One region of the Mesobacillus thioparans genome, then DNA from elsewhere that is predicted to be linked to it. Evidence: predicted binding sites of a transcription regulator. Region 1 holds the regulator's gene; the other holds the start of a gene.

Region 1 (8,364 bases):
CAAAATAGGGCAGACAGTTCCAAGTGGATTGAGATGCACATCTATCAGGATGAAAAAAGCTATACTCACAGTATTCATTCAGTTGACCAACTGCCTGAAATCCAGGAATTGTATAAGCGTTTCCTTGAAGTCATTACTTCAGCGGAAGAATTAAAAGTAGCTGATTATAACCAGGTTTTTTTAGGCCATTATTCATAAATGTACCATTCTTTATACCATATTAACTAAATTCACTGGTCCTTCACTAAAATAAAAACGAGGAATTCAAATGAAAAATCTTGTTATCGCAACAATCATTATAATCATTTTCACGACTGGTTGCAGTCCGAAGTTCCAACCGGAATTAACCAGGGTCGATGTGCAAAAAATAACCAAGGATGGCATGAAGGACGGTGAGGAAAGAATAATTGCCAAAAAAGATGAGCTGCACAAAATAGAGCAGGCATTTGATGAAATTAAGTGGTCCCCAAAGACGAAGGCGGATATGGCAAGGAAAGAAGATGTATTGGCGATTTTCTTCATCCAGGAAGAGAAAAATATGCCTGAGAGTTTGTATGAATACCGAATCTGGTTTAAGGGAGAGTCTGCAACAATAATCAGCAACAAGGAAAATGAAGCGTATGGAAGATTAACAGATAAAACGGAAGTTCGTGAATTAAAATCTGCATTGCTGCTAGGTGAATAGGTCGTTGGTTTTAGTGTCACAAAAAAGAAAAAGTGCCAATACGGACACTTTTTTCAGCTTACAGCATTGAAAGCTGGGGGATATTCGATTTTACCTTCCAATCCATTCAATGAGCCATACTCAAGCTCGATTGCCATGAACACTTCATCTGGTACAGGGAAGGGAGCTTGGATACCGAAATTTTTCGAGGGCTGAAACCCGAATTTAGGGTAAAAGTTAGGATGGCCCAGTACAAATACATGCTGATATCCTAAAGACTTGCATTTTTTCAGGCCTTCCGTGACGAGTGCTGAACCGATTCCGCTATTTTGATATTCTGGCTTCACGGCCATTGGAGCGAGACTCATAGTTGGAATCACACCTTGGTTAGTAACAAGGCTGATTACGCTGAAAAGAATATGTCCGATGATCTCGCCTTTCTCATCAACAGCTACCAGGCTTAAGGCTGGAATGAAATGTTCAGAATCCCTGATCAGTTCAACCAAACGGGCTTCATTTTCACCATTTTCAAAAGCCGCTCGATTTAGAACGCTGATACCATGGATATCGTGAATGTCTTCCGGGCGAATAATATAATCAACGCTTTTCATATTTTTTATACTCCCTCCACACCATATTAGAAGTTTTGGATTCTGAATCAGAAAACTCCCTGTAATAAAGCTTTTCATTTTCACCTGATATTGAGTCGATATCATTTAACAACCTAACTAGAAATTCTCTATCTTTGTTGATTTGGTCTTCAATTTGTGTGTATTCCCTGCCATTTTTTATACTCTTTGCTAAGTCCGTATAATGGTCAGCAAGTTGATCCCACATTGTACCTAACGTTGAGATCTTTCCATTCATCATATGGTACTGTCTGCCCTGATTAGACAGTTCCCCGAGATGAACGGCAAATGTGAATTCGCCATCTTCTTCATTCAAGATCTTTATCCATGTGGCCGGAACAGCATCGTTCTCCAGTAGAAATATAGAGTCCCTTACTTTCCGCTGGAAATCAGATCCTGCCTGTATTTCTAGGTCAGAGATTCTTTTATACTGATAAAGATTGAGTAAGATCAATGCTGCGAGAACGAATATGGTCATGTACATAAAATTTTTAGATTTCATATGACGACTCCTTTCTATACAGTCTGAAATAATAATAGCAGAAAATTCCAAAAGAGTAATTAGAATTTTTACCAGAATGAATTCTTTCACGTACAGCACTTTTTTCTGTTATGATTAAAGCTGGCTTTTAGCCAGAATCAATTTTCAAGGAGAACCTGAATGACAAAAAACCTTCCATTTACCATCACTAAAAATGATACATTCTTTGATTTATTAGGAGATTACATTGGTGATGTTTTTTATGATATTTTGCCTGAAAAGGGCTATGAGTTGCGCGACGAACAGATTTATATGGCTTTCCAGGTGGAACAGGCCTTTAAGAACAAAGGAATTGTGTTTGCGGAAGCTGGTGTAGGTACAGGAAAGACCTTCGTATACCTGATTTACGCGATTCTCTATGCTCGTTATATGGGGAAGCCTGCGATTGTATCCTGCTCAGATGAAACGCTGATTGAACAGCTCGTAAAAGAGGGCGGAGATATCGAGAAACTCGAACAGGCATTAGGACTCAAGGTGGACGTCAGGCTTGCAAAAGCAAGGGAGCAATATGTATGTGTCAAGAAGCTTGATGAGCTTTCCAACACTTCTGACGACATGGAAGTTCTTGATGTCCATGACCAGCTGCCTGACTTTATTTTTGATGAAGGCATTTCAATGAATTCGTTCAGCCGTTATGGTGACCGGAAGGAATATCCATGGGTCACGAATGAAAAATGGTCCCAGATGGCCTGGGATCCGCTCCAGCAATGTTCGACGTGCAGCTGGCGCCATCGCTGTGGACAAACATTGAATCGTGATTACTATCGACATGCCGGAGACTTGATTATTTGCTCGCATGATTTTTACATGGAACATGTCTGGACAAAAGAATCACGCAAAAGAGAGGGCCAGATGCCATTGCTGCCAGAAGCAAGTACCGTCATATTCGATGAAGGCCATTTGCTTGAATTCGCAGCACAAAAAGGACTGACTTACAGATTTAATTCGCAAACTCTGACGACTGTGTTAACAGGTTATATGCACCAGGATGTCCGGGAGGAATCTCTTTATCTAATCGAGGATATTATAGAGCTGCATGATTCATGGTTCGACCTGCTGGTTGAGAACTCGACTGCTGTTGAGGGTTCGAATCGGAAAGAAGTTGCTAAGCATCCTGCGATCAGGAAAACAGCTGAAACTTTGGAAAAGAAGGTCAGCGAATTAATGGACCAGCTGGTATTTGACGCAGAAATGTTCCTGATTGATGAATACCACTTGAAAATCATGGAAGAATACCTCGAGTTTTTCGCGTATGGTCTATCGATTTTCCTGAAGAATGATGAAGGGATTTTCTGGCTTGAAGAGAATGAAGTCCAATCTTCACTCGTGATCATGCCTCGCCTGGTAGAGGACATCTTGAAAAAAGAAGTTTTTGCACAAAATATCCCTTTTGTGTTCTCATCAGCAACTCTATCCCAGGCAGGGGACTTCAACTATATAGCCAGGAGTCTTGGGATTGAAAAATATTCTTCTTTCACGGTAGCTTCACCATTTGATTATGAAGAGCAAATGGAAATTAGAGCACATATCAGGGATGACGAAAATCAAAAGTGGGAGCAGATAGGTACGGATTTGCGAACTTCCAATGGAAGTTCCCTGGTTTTGTTTTCTTCCATGCAGGAAATGGAAAGGTTCAGAATATGGTCCGATCAACAGGAATGGAATTTTGCCATCCTGTTTGAAGGCGACCGCGAAATCAGTGAAACCGTAAAAGACTTCCAGAATGTCACCAGCTCTGTACTTTGCTCATACAGTCTATGGGAAGGTCTTGATGTTCCAGGTGAATCTTTGAAACAGGTTATTATCGCTTCATTGCCATTCCCGCCTCATGACCCGGTCTTCCAGGCAAAACGGAAGCATGCGGCCAACCCTGCAGCAGAAGTTGACGTTCCATACATGCTGCTTCGATTAAGACAGGGTATAGGCCGGCTGATCAGAAGCAGCCAGGATCAAGGTGTCGTGCACTTGTGGATTACCGGCGCACAAAAAGCAGAATTCATGAAAGAAATAACAGGAGTGCTACCTGTAAAAGAAATCCATTAAGATAAAAAAATCCCGAAAGGTCTAAGCCTTTCGGGATTTTTTGAGAAAAATTAGTTTCTGCATCCGCATTTTCTATGATCGCGGCCGCGATCATTCTCATCTTGTGCACCAGCAACCAAATCATTGATGATGCATCGACGGACAGCACGGCAGAGGTCATCAAAATCAACAGTCGCCCTTACCTGGTTATTGTTGCGGTTAGGAAAGAAAACTCCTGCGACGTCGTTGTTATTCCGGTTGTTTCCCATTCGAGACTCAACTCCTTTCCAAAAAGAAATGTTTGCTTACACGATATCTTATTCGGAAAAGGGACAAGTTGTCCGGGCTTGTATCTATTTTTGATGGCGAATGTGCTCTTCTCATAGAATCATTTAAAGAATGAAAGTTTAATAGAACGAAAAAAAGCAAGCGGAGCCCGCTTGCTTTTTAGTGCATATGACGGTAGACACCGATGACTTTACCAAGAATCGATACATTACGAAGGATGATCGGTTCCATTGAGGAATTTTCCGGCTGGAGCCTGAAATAGTCCTTCTCCTTGAAGAAACGTTTGACAGTAGCTTCGTCATCCTCTGTCATTGCTACTACGATATCTCCATTATTGGCTGTCTTTTGCTGCTTGACGATTACGTAGTCCCCATCAAGGATCCCAGCTTCAATCATACTGTCACCCATGATTTCCAGCATGAAAACCTGCTCATCATGAGGAACCAGACGGTCTGGTAGAGGGAAGTATTCTTCTACATTCTCGATTGCCGTTATTGGCATACCGGCTGTAACTTTACCGACAACAGGCACGTTGATAACATTATATTTAGGGATACGGGTTTCATCTTCAATTTCCAGAATTTCAATTGCGCGCGGTTTTGTAGGGTCCCGTCGGATCAGCCCTTTGCTTTCGAGCCTTGCAAGGTGGCCGTGTACAGTAGAACTTGATGCCAGTCCAACTGCTTCACCGATTTCGCGTACGGATGGCGGATATCCTTTTTTCTTGACTTCACCTTTAATGAATTCAAATATATCTTGTTGCCGCTTTGATAACTTTGTCATTTTCACGCACCTCGTATATTTTCTTGTCCTAATTATACCATGTCTATCCCACAGATACAAACATAAGTTCGAATTTCAAGTTGACACGAAACAAATGTTCGTATTATAATAAAATCAAATAAGCGAACATATATTCGTTAAGGAGTGTCGGACATGAAAAAAATATGGGATAACTATTCTTACGCCTTGATCCTTCTTGCTGTCAGCGTGATTTTTTCACTCGTGGCAAAAGCACATTTAAATAACGAGGAAGCATACATAACTGTTACTATAGAAGAAGGACAATCACTGTGGGAGATCGCTGAGACATATGCCAGTGAACATCATTTGTCAAAAAATGAATTCGTGAGCTGGGTAGAAAAAGAAAATGGGATCGTAGGCGAACGGGTCTTTCCAGGAGATGAACTTGTCATCCCGGTAAGAGATGAATATGTGGAACCTACTCAGATTGCCGGAGCAGAAAGATAATTTGTACATAGAATAAGGTGACAGCATGAAAGCGATTATTTATTGCCGGGTAAGTACTACGAAGGAAACACAGGAAACATCGCTTGCCAGGCAGGAGGAAGAATTACTCCGTCTTGCAGAAGACTGTGGATTCGAAGTGATGAGTATCATTAAGGAACAAGCCAGTGGGTATGACCTTGAAAGGGACGGGATCCTCGAACTTCTGGAGTTGATCAAGGACAAGTCGGTCAATGCCGTATTGATTCAGGATGAGACCAGGCTTGGAAGAGGAAATGCAAAGGTTGCGATCCTTCACTGCATTCTCAAGGAGAACGTTAAGTTATACAGCATCTCCCACAGTGGGGAACTTCAACTATCTGAATCGGATTCCATGGTACTCCAGATTGTCAGCATGGTGGAAGAGTATCAGAGGAAGATCCATAACATAAAAATCAAACGCGGAATGAAACGTGCGGTCGACCATGGTTACAAGCCTCAGCGCAATCTCAAAAACCAGGGTGAACATTCCGGCAGGGATAGAAAAGACATGCCGATTGCGGAAATTGTCAGGCTGCGGAATAATGGACTTACTTTTGCTGAAATTGCCGCGACTCTTAAAGGATTCGGCTACAATGTTTCCAAGGCGACAGTCAATCGAAGATATCTTGAGTATATCGAGACAAATGAGGAATGAGGCTCCTTTCTTGTAAAACTCAAAAAAATTTAGTAAGATATCATTTGACGTACTTTTTTACAAAGGAGATTTACAATGCTATCAAGTGATAAAATTGCTAGAATCAATGAGCTGGCGAGGAAAGCAAAAACATCGAAGCTGACTGAAGAAGAAGCAAAGGAACAGACGAAGCTTCGCGCAGAATATCTCCAATCATTCCGTTCTTCTATGCTTAATACGCTCAAGGGAGTTACCATTGTCGATCCAGAGGGCAATGATGTAACACCTGAAAAATTAAAAGAAGAAAAAATGAAGAATAAACTTCATTAATATATTCAGATTGGAATACATGAGAGAATGTATTCCATTTTTATTTTGGCAGCATTGGAGAGAGCACAATTGAAATCGGATGTTTTATGCGATGGCTGAAGTGGAAAATCAGCAATGTTATAGATAATAATGTCCCTTAGCTTATAAGTCGCAAACTGTCTTCTGTCTTCTTCAGGACTGATCAATTACATAACTACAGCTAGTATGTGTCAAAATAAATAACAATACGGCCTTTTCTGTCTCCTTCAGGCATAATTTGTTGTATAATAATTTCTCTCGCTATAATATTAAGGATGTAGCCAGTACCTATAGAAAGGATGTATTTAATGTTTAAAGAAATTGATATGCTTTCAATTGATTCCATTCGTACGTTATCGATTGATGCGATTGAAAAAGCGAATTCAGGCCACCCAGGCATGCCGATGGGGGCTGCACCGATGGCTTACACATTATGGACGCGATACATGAACATCAACCCTAAGAATCCTGAATGGTTCAACCGAGACCGTTTTGTCTTGTCTGCCGGCCATGGTTCTATGCTGCTTTACAGCTTACTGCACCTGGCAGGTTATGATTTATCCATGGAAGATATTAAGCAATTCCGTCAGTGGGGAAGCAAGACACCAGGACACCCTGAGTTTGGACACACTGCCGGTGTAGATGCAACAACTGGACCGCTTGGCCAGGGAATTGCCATGGCAGTAGGTATGGCAATGGCTGAACGTCACCTTGCTTCTGCCTATAACAAAGATAACTATACTATCGTTGATCACTATACATATACCATTTGCGGTGATGGCGATCTAATGGAAGGTGTTTCAGCTGAAGCAGCTTCCCTTGCAGCTCACCTGAAATTGGGCAAGATGATTGTCCTTTACGATTCAAATGATATATCACTTGATGGCGACCTTAATAAGTCATTCTCCGAAAGCATTGAAGGACGTTTCAAGGCGTATGGATGGCAATATATCCGCGTTGAAGATGGCAACAACCTGGAAGAAATCGCAAGAGCGATCGAGGAAGCGAAAACTGATTCAGACCGTCCGACCATGATTGAAGTTAAGACCGTCATTGGATATGGATCACCGAACCTATCTGGTAAATCAGATGTTCACGGAGCTCCGCTTGGCGCAGATGAATTGAAGCTGACTAAGGAAGCTTACAAGTGGACTTTTGAAGAGGACTTCCATGTACCAAGTGAAGTTTATGATCACTTTAAACAGCAAATCGCTGAAAAAGGTGAACAAACAGAACAAGCATGGAATGAACAATTCACTCAATATAAGAGTGAGTATCCAGAACTAGGTGCCCAGCTTGAAAAAGCCATGAAGGGTGAGTTAGTAGAAGGATGGGATAAAGACATTCCTGTATACGAAGAAGGCAAGAGCCTTGCTAGCCGTGCATCTTCTGGTGAAGCACTTAACGGCATTGCGAAAAACCTTCCTTACTTGATCGGAGGATCTGCTGACCTTGCTGGATCAAACAAAACGATGATCAAGGGAACAGGTGACTTCTTCCCAGGTTCATTCGAAGGCCGCAACATCTGGTTCGGCGTACGTGAATTCGCAATGGGAGCAGCTATGAACGGTATGGCACTCCACGGCGGCTTGAAGGTGTTTGGCGGAACATTCTTCGTATTCTCTGATTACCTGAAGCCGGCAATCAGACTTGCTGCGTTAATGGGCTTGCCTGTAACCTATGTGTTCACACATGACAGCATCGCCGTAGGAGAAGATGGTCCAACCCACGAACCAGTTGAACAGCTTGCTGGACTACGCGCCATGCCAAACCTGTCTGTAATTCGTCCTGCAGATGGCAACGAAACAGCAGCAGCATGGAAGCTGGCAATTGAATCGACTAAGAATCCTACAGCTCTAGTGCTGACTCGCCAAAACTTGCCGACAATCAAGAATACGGACAAGAATGCATACGAAGGCGTATCAAAAGGTGCTTATGTCATTTCTCCAGCTGGAAAAGAAACTGCAGA
Region 2 (8,364 bases), 620 kb from region 1:
CTGGAAGCGAACTATAAGGCGGACTGGGCGACTTACGGAAATTCCCATTTGCATCCTTTCTCAGACCCTGATCGCGAACACGCAGAATATGATATGGCCTTGAAGGAGATTTACGCAATGGTTTACAGGTTAGGTGATGCCGAGGCAAAGAATCATGTGAGAAGCATGGGCATTTTATCAGAGGAAGAGTTAATTAAATAAGCGATCCGGACACCATGGCCATAATGGCTGTGGTGTTTTTTGCGCTCGTGTAACTATCCTGTAACTTCCGCTCTTTAAAATAAAATTCATCACGTCGAGAGAGGGAGAGATTGCGGTGAGGTGGGAGCTCGATTGGCTTGACTCAAGAGCGAGATTGACACCGGACGCTGCTGCGATCGCCGCTGCCGGTACAGATCAGGAATGGTCGTACAGGGAAGTCAATGAACGAGCCAGGGCAATCGCGGCATGGCTGCAGGGAAAGGGTGTCAAAAAAGGCGACAGGATTGCACTGCTTGCGCCGAACGGGGTCAGTTATTTTGATCTATTGTTCGCCTGTGGGAAAATCGGTGCTATTTTTGTGCCATTGAACTGGAGGCTATCCGTGGAGGAATTAGCCTTTATCATACAAGACAGTGAACCGGCGCTGCTGGCGTTCCATTCGAAATTCACAAAAGAAGTGACGATGGTCTGGGATCAAGCCGGCGAGTGCATCCAGATTGATGGTTCACAGTATCAGGATTTGATTGCTGGTCCGAAGCAAATCCAGCTTGTCGAAAAACTGGATGAAGAAGACCCGCTGGCGATGATCTATACCGGAGGGACGACTGGAAAACCAAAAGGGGCCGTTCTGTCACATCGGGCGATCATTTGGAACAGCATTTCGACCATCGCGAGCTGGAATCTGACAGGAGCAGACAAAACGATTACCTATTTGCCTTTATTCCACACCGGCGGGTTGAATGCATTGTCGATCCCAATCCTGATGGCAGGTGGGACCGTCGTGCTTGCGGATGATTTTATTCCGGAAAAAGCGATTGAATTTTTGATCAGGCATAAATGCACGATCGTCTTATTTGTGCCGACGATGCACCATATGCTGGTAAAATCAGAAAAGTTTCAGCAAGCGGAATTCATGGATATGAAATTGTTTTTATCCGGAGGGGCTCCATGCCCGCTCGATATCTATGAAGCTTATAAACAGAAGGGGCTGGCTTTCAAAGAGGGATACGGATTAACTGAGGCTGGCCCGAATAATTTTTTCATTGATCCTTCCGATGCGGATATAAAAAGAGGATCGGTCGGCAAACCGATGTTATTCACATCCATCAAGGTCATTAGAGATGATGGAAGCGATGCGCCAGCCGGTGAGATCGGCGAATTGGCCATCCGTGGCAAGCATGCCTTCTCGTATTATTGGAAAAATGACAGTGCGACCGAAAATACCTGGAAGGACGGATCGCTTCACACCGGCGATCTTGCCAGACAGGATGAAGAAGGCTATTTCTATATCGTCGGCAGGAAAAAGGAGATGATCATCACAGGCGGAGAGAATGTCTATCCCCTGGAAATCGAGCACTGGCTAAGCTCACATCCCTCCATCCGCGAAGCAGCGGTAATAGGTGTGGTCGATGAGAAATGGGGTGAAGCCGTGACGGCGTTCATCGTCCTTGAAACAGAAGCAGCGCTAAACGGAGAGAAAATTAAGGAATATTGCCGAAAAAAGCTGGCTGGCTTTAAAGTGCCGAAACAAATCCACTTCATCACCCAGATGCCAAAAACGCATGTCGGGAAAATCGACAAGAAGCAGTTAAAGGAAATGGCCAGTGAAAAACAGAAGCCAGTCAGCTGAAAAAGGCAATTAATTTTATTTTGAACGAAAGACTTTCCAAGTTATTAGACAGAGAACCCAAGCAAAAGTATAAACCAAACTTTCTGAGACCAATCAAAAGCATTTCAGCCGGCATTCGCTGACAGGAATGCTTTTTCTTTTACAAAAACACATAAAATAATATTGAAGAGGAACAAGAGCGACAGTAACAGCATGACACCCTGAAACGGTAATACAGCGGCGACTGGGGGAGCGAGGCTTGCGCCGGTCAGGAGGATGAACGAATAGAGCGACAGTGCCTTCGCCCGCTGGCTGCTGCCGTAGAACCCAATCAGTGTAATGACGGTGGGGATGACTAGTGAGATGGATGAAACAAAAAAGATGGAGAGAATGATCAGTGCGCTGGTCGTGTGCAGAAATAGCAGGATGAACGCGCTTGTGGAGCCGATTGCCAGGCCGAACATCAGTGTCTTCAGTGCACCCCATCTGTCCATCAATGACCCGGTGAATAGTGACAGGATCGCACCGATCAATCCTAAGAGGCGGATCAGCAACAGGTCAGATGCAGGTCCGGCAAAGAAACGCCCTATACCATCATAGAAAGCGATAATTGCAAACAGGAGCGAAAAGGTGATGATGTAACACTTCATCAACCGCGGCTCTTTTAATAATTGAAAAAATATCGTCCCCAGCGGTTTTGGTTCGACAGGCTGTGGTGACGATTCTTTCAGCAGGAAAAAGGCGAAAGAAAACAGAATTAAATAAACGGCAGCAAAGAAATAGAAGACGGCATTCCAGGAGAAACGTTCAGCCAGGAAGGCGCTGGCGACCTGGCCGAAGATGCCGGCAATTAAAAAGCCAGTGTTGATCAGGACCACAAGGATGGTTCTTTGCCGTGCAGTGAATAGGTCATATGAATAGGCAAATGCAACCGAAGCAAAAGTAGCCAGAGTCAACCCCTGCAGAGAACGGGTGAACCACAGGCTGATGGAACCGGCAGAAAAGCCGACAGCACATGTAGCTATAGCCGAGGCCAGCAAACCGAACACGAGGATTTTTCTCCGGCCTGTATAATCCGATACCGGACCGAACGAGAGCAGGCCACAGGCATAAAGAAAGGTGAACAGCCCGCCTGCGAGGACAACATGCGATTCAGGTATTCCAAGGCTATTCGATAGCACTGAATAAACGGGTATCAGTGTGTAGATATTGCTGGCAACCATGATAGCGCACAGCGTCAGTAGGATGGAAGCTTTATAAAAAAAGCTTAACGATTTCATTTTCATCACCTGCCACCTACAATATATGCAGCAGCCCAGTCCGATGAAGGTTGTTCATTTACACCTGGGAAGTGGCAAAAATTAACGGGCTCTTTGCTTTCAAATCAGTCTGTAAAAAAGGTATAATGGTATACATATAGAACAATTGTTTGGCAGAAAAAAGGCGCATGGGAGAGAAGCGCCTTTTTCGATTTTAGCAGGTTGATGATTTCATAGATGATTGCTTTTTGAACATTGTAATTGGATCAACGATGGCTCCTGTGGCCCTGCGAATAAGAAACAGGCACCGTGCACGTCGTGAAAACAATTAAGTTAAGCATTGAAGGTTGTTATTTTACTAGAAGAAAGGGGAAGTCAGATGTCTGTACGTTTAGTACTGGGGCGCTCGGGGAGCGGGAAAACCGAGCTGATCATGAAGGAAATGAAGGACAGGCTGGTTTCGGACCCTCAGGGGGATCCGGTTGTCTATCTTGTTCCGGAACAAATGTCTTTCCTGTCAGAATACAGATTATCCACCGACCCAGACCTTGGGGGAATGATAAGGGCGCAGGTATTCAGCTTTCCGCGCCTGGCATGGAGGGTGCTTCAAGAGACGGGAGGCTACACACGCCAGCATTTGGACAGCGTCGGGATCAGCATGATGATCCGCAAAATCATTGAAGACAAGAAAGAGGACCTGAAGATTTTCCAGAAGGCCGCAGATAAAAATGGGTTTATCCAGCAGATGGAGCAAATGCTGATCGAGTTCAAACGCTATGCGATCAACCCGGAAGAGCTTGCCGGCAAAATGGCAGAAGGCTCGGGGGGCAACCAGGCGTTAACGGATAAGGTCCACGACCTGGAGCTTGTATATAGACAGTTCGAGGATGAGTTGTTTGGTAAATATATAGATTCCGAGGATTATTTCAAGCTGCTTGCCGAAAAAATCCCAGCTTCTGAATATTTGAAAAATGCGGAAGTATACATTGACGGTTTTTACAGCTTCACACCGCTTGAACTGATGATCATTGATCAGCTGATTGCCACATCCAAAAGAGTGACGATTGCACTGCCGGTTGACAGGGATTTCAGGCATGAACAGCCTGACGAGCTTCATTTATTCAGGCTGACAGGCGAGACCTGCCAGACACTCTATGACATGATCCGGACAAAAGGCTATGAGCAAGAAGAAAATGTCGTGCTGTCTGAACAGCGGCGCTGGCAGGATGAATCCCTGAAGCATCTTGAAAGGGAATTCGATTCAAGGCCGGCTGTTCCGTATTCAGGCGAGGCGTCGATCCATATCGCACAGGCAGCCAATAGACGTGCCGAGCTAGAAGGGGTTGCCCGGAAAATAATTGGCCTGGCAAGGGAAGATGGCTACCGCTACCGTGATATCGCGGTTTTGATGCGAGGCAGTGAATACCGTGAAGTGCTGGAAACGATTTTCGAAGACTACGGACTTCCATTCTTTATCGACCAGAAACGGAATATGCTTCACCATCCATTGGTCGAGCTTGTCCGTTCAAGCCTGGAGACGGTCCTTGGGAACTGGCGATATGAGCCGATTTTCCGCGCCGTAAAGACAGATTTGCTGTTCCCTGAGGGTGCGGACCTGAACAGGATGCGTGAACAGATGGACGTCCTGGAGAATTATGTGCTTGCATATGGGATCCAGGGAGATAAATGGACGAAAAAGGATCACTGGAAATACCGGAGAATCCGCGGGCTCGAGTATGACAGTGTGGCCCAGACGGATGCAGAGAAGCAGACTGAACAGGAACTGAATGACCTGAAGCAGTTAATCACTGCTCCGCTTCTGCGGATGGCACGCCGCCTGAAACGGGCGGACACGGGAAGAAAGCTTTCTGAAGCGGTCTATCTCTTCCTGGAGGAGCTGGATATTCCTGCAAAGCTCGAAGCATGGAGACTCTCGGCCGAGCAGGAAGGAAGGCTGATTGAGGCAAGGGAGAATGAGCAAGCCTGGAATGCCGTGATCAATCTTCTTGACCAGTTCGTCGAAATGTTGGGAGACAGCAAGGTGGCACCGAAGCAGTTCGTTTCAATCCTTGATGCTGGCTTTGAGTCACTCAGGTTTTCGCTGATTCCTCCGGCGATCGATCAGGTACTGGTTGCCGACATAGAGAAAACAAGGCTTGCCGATGTGAAGGTTGCTTTTGTCATTGGCGTGAACGAAGGGGTTCTTCCTGCGAAGATGACCGAGGAAGGGATATTTGCGGATGACGACCGTGAGCTTTTGCAATCAAAAGGCCTGAAGCTTGCTCCAAGCAGCCGTACAAAGCTGCTGGATGAGAGTTTTACGGCATATAAGGCTTTTGTGACGCCTTCTGAGCAGCTTTATATCAGCTATCCGATTGCCAATGAAGAGGGGAAAGCGCTAATGCCTTCTTCCTTCATCAAGCGGATTTCGGATTTGTTCCCAGGGCATCAGACGCATTTCTTCCTGCCAGATCCATCGGAAATGCCGGAAGCAGAGCAGCTTGAATATGCTGCCGGCGAAAATATTGCCTTATCCTACCTGACAGCGCAGCTTCAGTTGAAGAAGCGGAATTACCCTGTCTATGATTTCTGGTGGGATGTGTACGATTATTATATGAAGAACAGCCGCTGGGCAGATACGGCCCGGAAGGTTCTTTCCAGCTTGTTTTATGAAAACAATACGAAGCAGCTGCCGGAATCCGTCACGAAAGAATTGTATGGCGATGAAATCCAAGCCAGTGTCTCCAGGATGGAGCTGTTCAACAGCTGTCCATTCTCGCATTATGTCCAGCATGGCCTGAAGCTGCGTGACCGACAGATATTCCGGCTTGAAGCTCCGGATATCGGCGATCTTTTCCACGCAGCATTGAAGGAAATCGCCGAGACGGTGATGGAGCAGAACCTTAGCTGGGCCCAGCTTACAAGGGCACAGGCTGAAGAATTGGCAAGGGATGCTGTGCAAAAGCTTGCTCCAAAACTGCAGAATGAAATCTTGCTGAGCTCGAACAGGCATCATTATATCAGGCAAAAACTTCAGAATATCATCAGCCGCGCATCGCTTGTTTTGAGTGAGCATGCAAAGGTCAGCGGATTCTCGCCAGTCGGTCTGGAACTCGGCTTCGGCCGCCAGGGAAAACTGCCTCCGCTCGGCTTCTCGTTAAAAAACGGCACGAAGATGGAGCTGATGGGCCGGATTGACCGTGTCGATAAAGCAGAGGACGGCCAGGGTGTATACCTGAGGGTGATTGATTACAAATCAAGCGTAAAGGATGTCAATCTGACAGAGGTTTATTACGGGGTGGCACTACAGATGCTCACCTACCTGGATATCATTATCACCCATTCACCATTGCTTGTCGGGAAACAGGCCGACCCTGCAGGTGTACTCTATTTCCATGTGCACAACCCGATCGTCAATGCTTCGAAAATGCTGACACTCGATGAAATAGAAGAAGAAATCCTCAAACGGTTTAAAATGAACGGATTGCTGCTGAGCGATGAAAATGTCATTCGGATGATGGACAATGGGCTAGATACGGGCAGTTCACAGATTATCTCAGCAGGTTTTAAAAAGGATGGCAGTCTGCTGAAGAGCTCGAAGGTTGCCAGCCGTGAGGATTTTGACCATTTACGCCAATTTGTGCGCCATAAGTATGTGGAGACCGGCAACAGGATTGTCAGCGGGATCGTTGATGTTGCTCCTTACAAACTCAAGGACCGGGCACCTTGTACATTCTGTTCGTTCAAGCCGGTATGCCAGTTTGACCAGGCAGTTGAATCGAATGACTTCAGGAAGCTTCCAGTCATTAAAAAGGAAGACCTGCTTCAGGAACTGAGAAAAGATGAAAGCCTGAAGGCAGACGATGGGCTGGCAATCGACTCTGTCAGACTTGAGAAGATCAAGAAGCTGGACATTCTGTCAGAAATTGGAGAGGAGGAAGAAGACCTTGGCTAAAATGAATATACCGCCAGTACCGGAAGGCGCGACGTGGACGGAAGATCAGTGGAAGGCGATCATGGCCTCAGGAAAGGATATCCTTGTCGCTGCTGCGGCCGGATCCGGTAAAACGGCAGTCCTGGTCGAGCGGATCATCAGGAAAATCACTTCAGAGAACAATCCGATTGACGTCGATGAGCTGCTGGTCGTAACGTTCACAAATGCATCTGCGGCTGAAATGCGCCACAGGATTGGTGAAGCACTCGAAAAAGCAATCGACAGCAGCCCTGATTCAATACATCTGAAAAAGCAGCTGAGCCTGTTGAATCGAGCGTCGATTTCAACGCTCCATTCCTTTTGCCTTGAAGTCATCAGGAAATATTACTATCTGATCGATGTCGACCCAGGCTTCAGGATCGCAGACGAAACCGAGGGTCAGCTTTTGCGGGACGAAGTGATTGAGGATCTTTTTGAAGAAGAATACGGAAAGGCGGATAATCAGCCATTTTTCAATCTGGTGGATGCGTTCACGAATGACCGCAGCGATGAAGGCTTGAAGGATATTATCGCTGACTTGTTTGACTTTGCCAGGTCCAATCCTTCTCCCGATGATTATCTTGATTCCATCGTTTCCATGTACGACGCAGCAAGCAGCGCTGCGATAGAGGATCTGCCGTTCATGAAGGTGTTGATCTCAGATATCGAGCTTCAGCTTCAGGGAGCGAAACAGCTTCTTGAAAAAGCGCTGGACATCTCCAGGATGCCAGGCGGACCGGCACCAAGGTCTGTCAATTTTACAGAAGACCTTCATGTGATCGATACATTGCTGGCTGCCGGTGAACAATCGTGGGGAGAGATGTTTGAAGCAATCCAGCTTGCCAATTTCGGCAGGGCAAAGACATGCCGCGGCGATGATTACAATAAGGATCTCGTCGATAAGGCGGCCAAGCTCCGGGACCGGGCAAAGAAAATTGTCCAGGATTTAAGAAATGAACTCTTTTCCAGGAAGCCAGAAAGCTTCCTGAAGGATATGCAGGAAATGAAGCCGCTGATCGCCGTGCTGATCGACCTCGTAAAAGAATTCTCGCGCAGGTTTGGAGAAGTGAAGCAGGAGCGCGGCCTCGTGGATTTTTCAGACCTTGAGCATTACACCCTTGAGATACTGACTGCCAAAAGCAATGATGAAAGTGGTTCACTTGCACAGCCTTCAGAAGCTGCACTGGCCTACCGCAATAAATTCAAGGAAGTGCTGGTGGATGAATACCAGGACACGAATATGGTTCAGGAAGCCATCCTCCAGCTGGTGACGGCAGAAGGGGAAGCAGCAGGGAATCTGTTCATGGTCGGGGACGTTAAAC

Evidence for each region. Region 1 encodes LexA, which represses DNA repair genes until DNA is damaged. Its sites were predicted from a motif close to CGAACATATGTTCG; they were not measured.
Region 2: a site for LexA is predicted at 3,229-3,242, ahead of addB (helicase-exonuclease AddAB subunit AddB). Genes of this name have one in related genera too.

The regions. Positions count from the first base shown of each region.
Region 1 covers NZ_CBCSFH010000001.1:74,087-82,450, reverse strand. The annotation lists gene ACNAZ4_RS00515 (hypothetical protein) at 1-198, shown strand, start outside; gene ACNAZ4_RS00510 (hypothetical protein) at 269-685, shown strand; gene ACNAZ4_RS00505 (GNAT family N-acetyltransferase) at 739-1,275, opposite strand; gene ACNAZ4_RS00500 (hypothetical protein) at 1,262-1,795, opposite strand; gene ACNAZ4_RS00495 (ATP-dependent DNA helicase) at 1,955-3,877, shown strand; gene ACNAZ4_RS00490 (hypothetical protein) at 3,928-4,125, opposite strand; gene lexA (transcriptional repressor LexA) at 4,304-4,927, opposite strand; gene yneA (cell division suppressor protein YneA) at 5,081-5,395, shown strand; gene ACNAZ4_RS00475 (YneB family resolvase-like protein) at 5,421-6,068, shown strand; gene ACNAZ4_RS00470 (DUF896 domain-containing protein) at 6,144-6,377, shown strand; gene tkt (transketolase) at 6,704-8,364, shown strand, end outside.
Region 2 covers NZ_CBCSFH010000001.1:698,475-706,838, reverse strand. The annotation lists gene ACNAZ4_RS03570 (hydrolase) at 1-201, shown strand, start outside; gene ACNAZ4_RS03565 (acyl-CoA synthetase) at 317-1,831, shown strand; gene ACNAZ4_RS03560 (MFS transporter) at 1,936-3,096, opposite strand; gene addB (helicase-exonuclease AddAB subunit AddB) at 3,449-7,024, shown strand; gene addA (helicase-exonuclease AddAB subunit AddA) at 7,026-8,364, shown strand, end outside.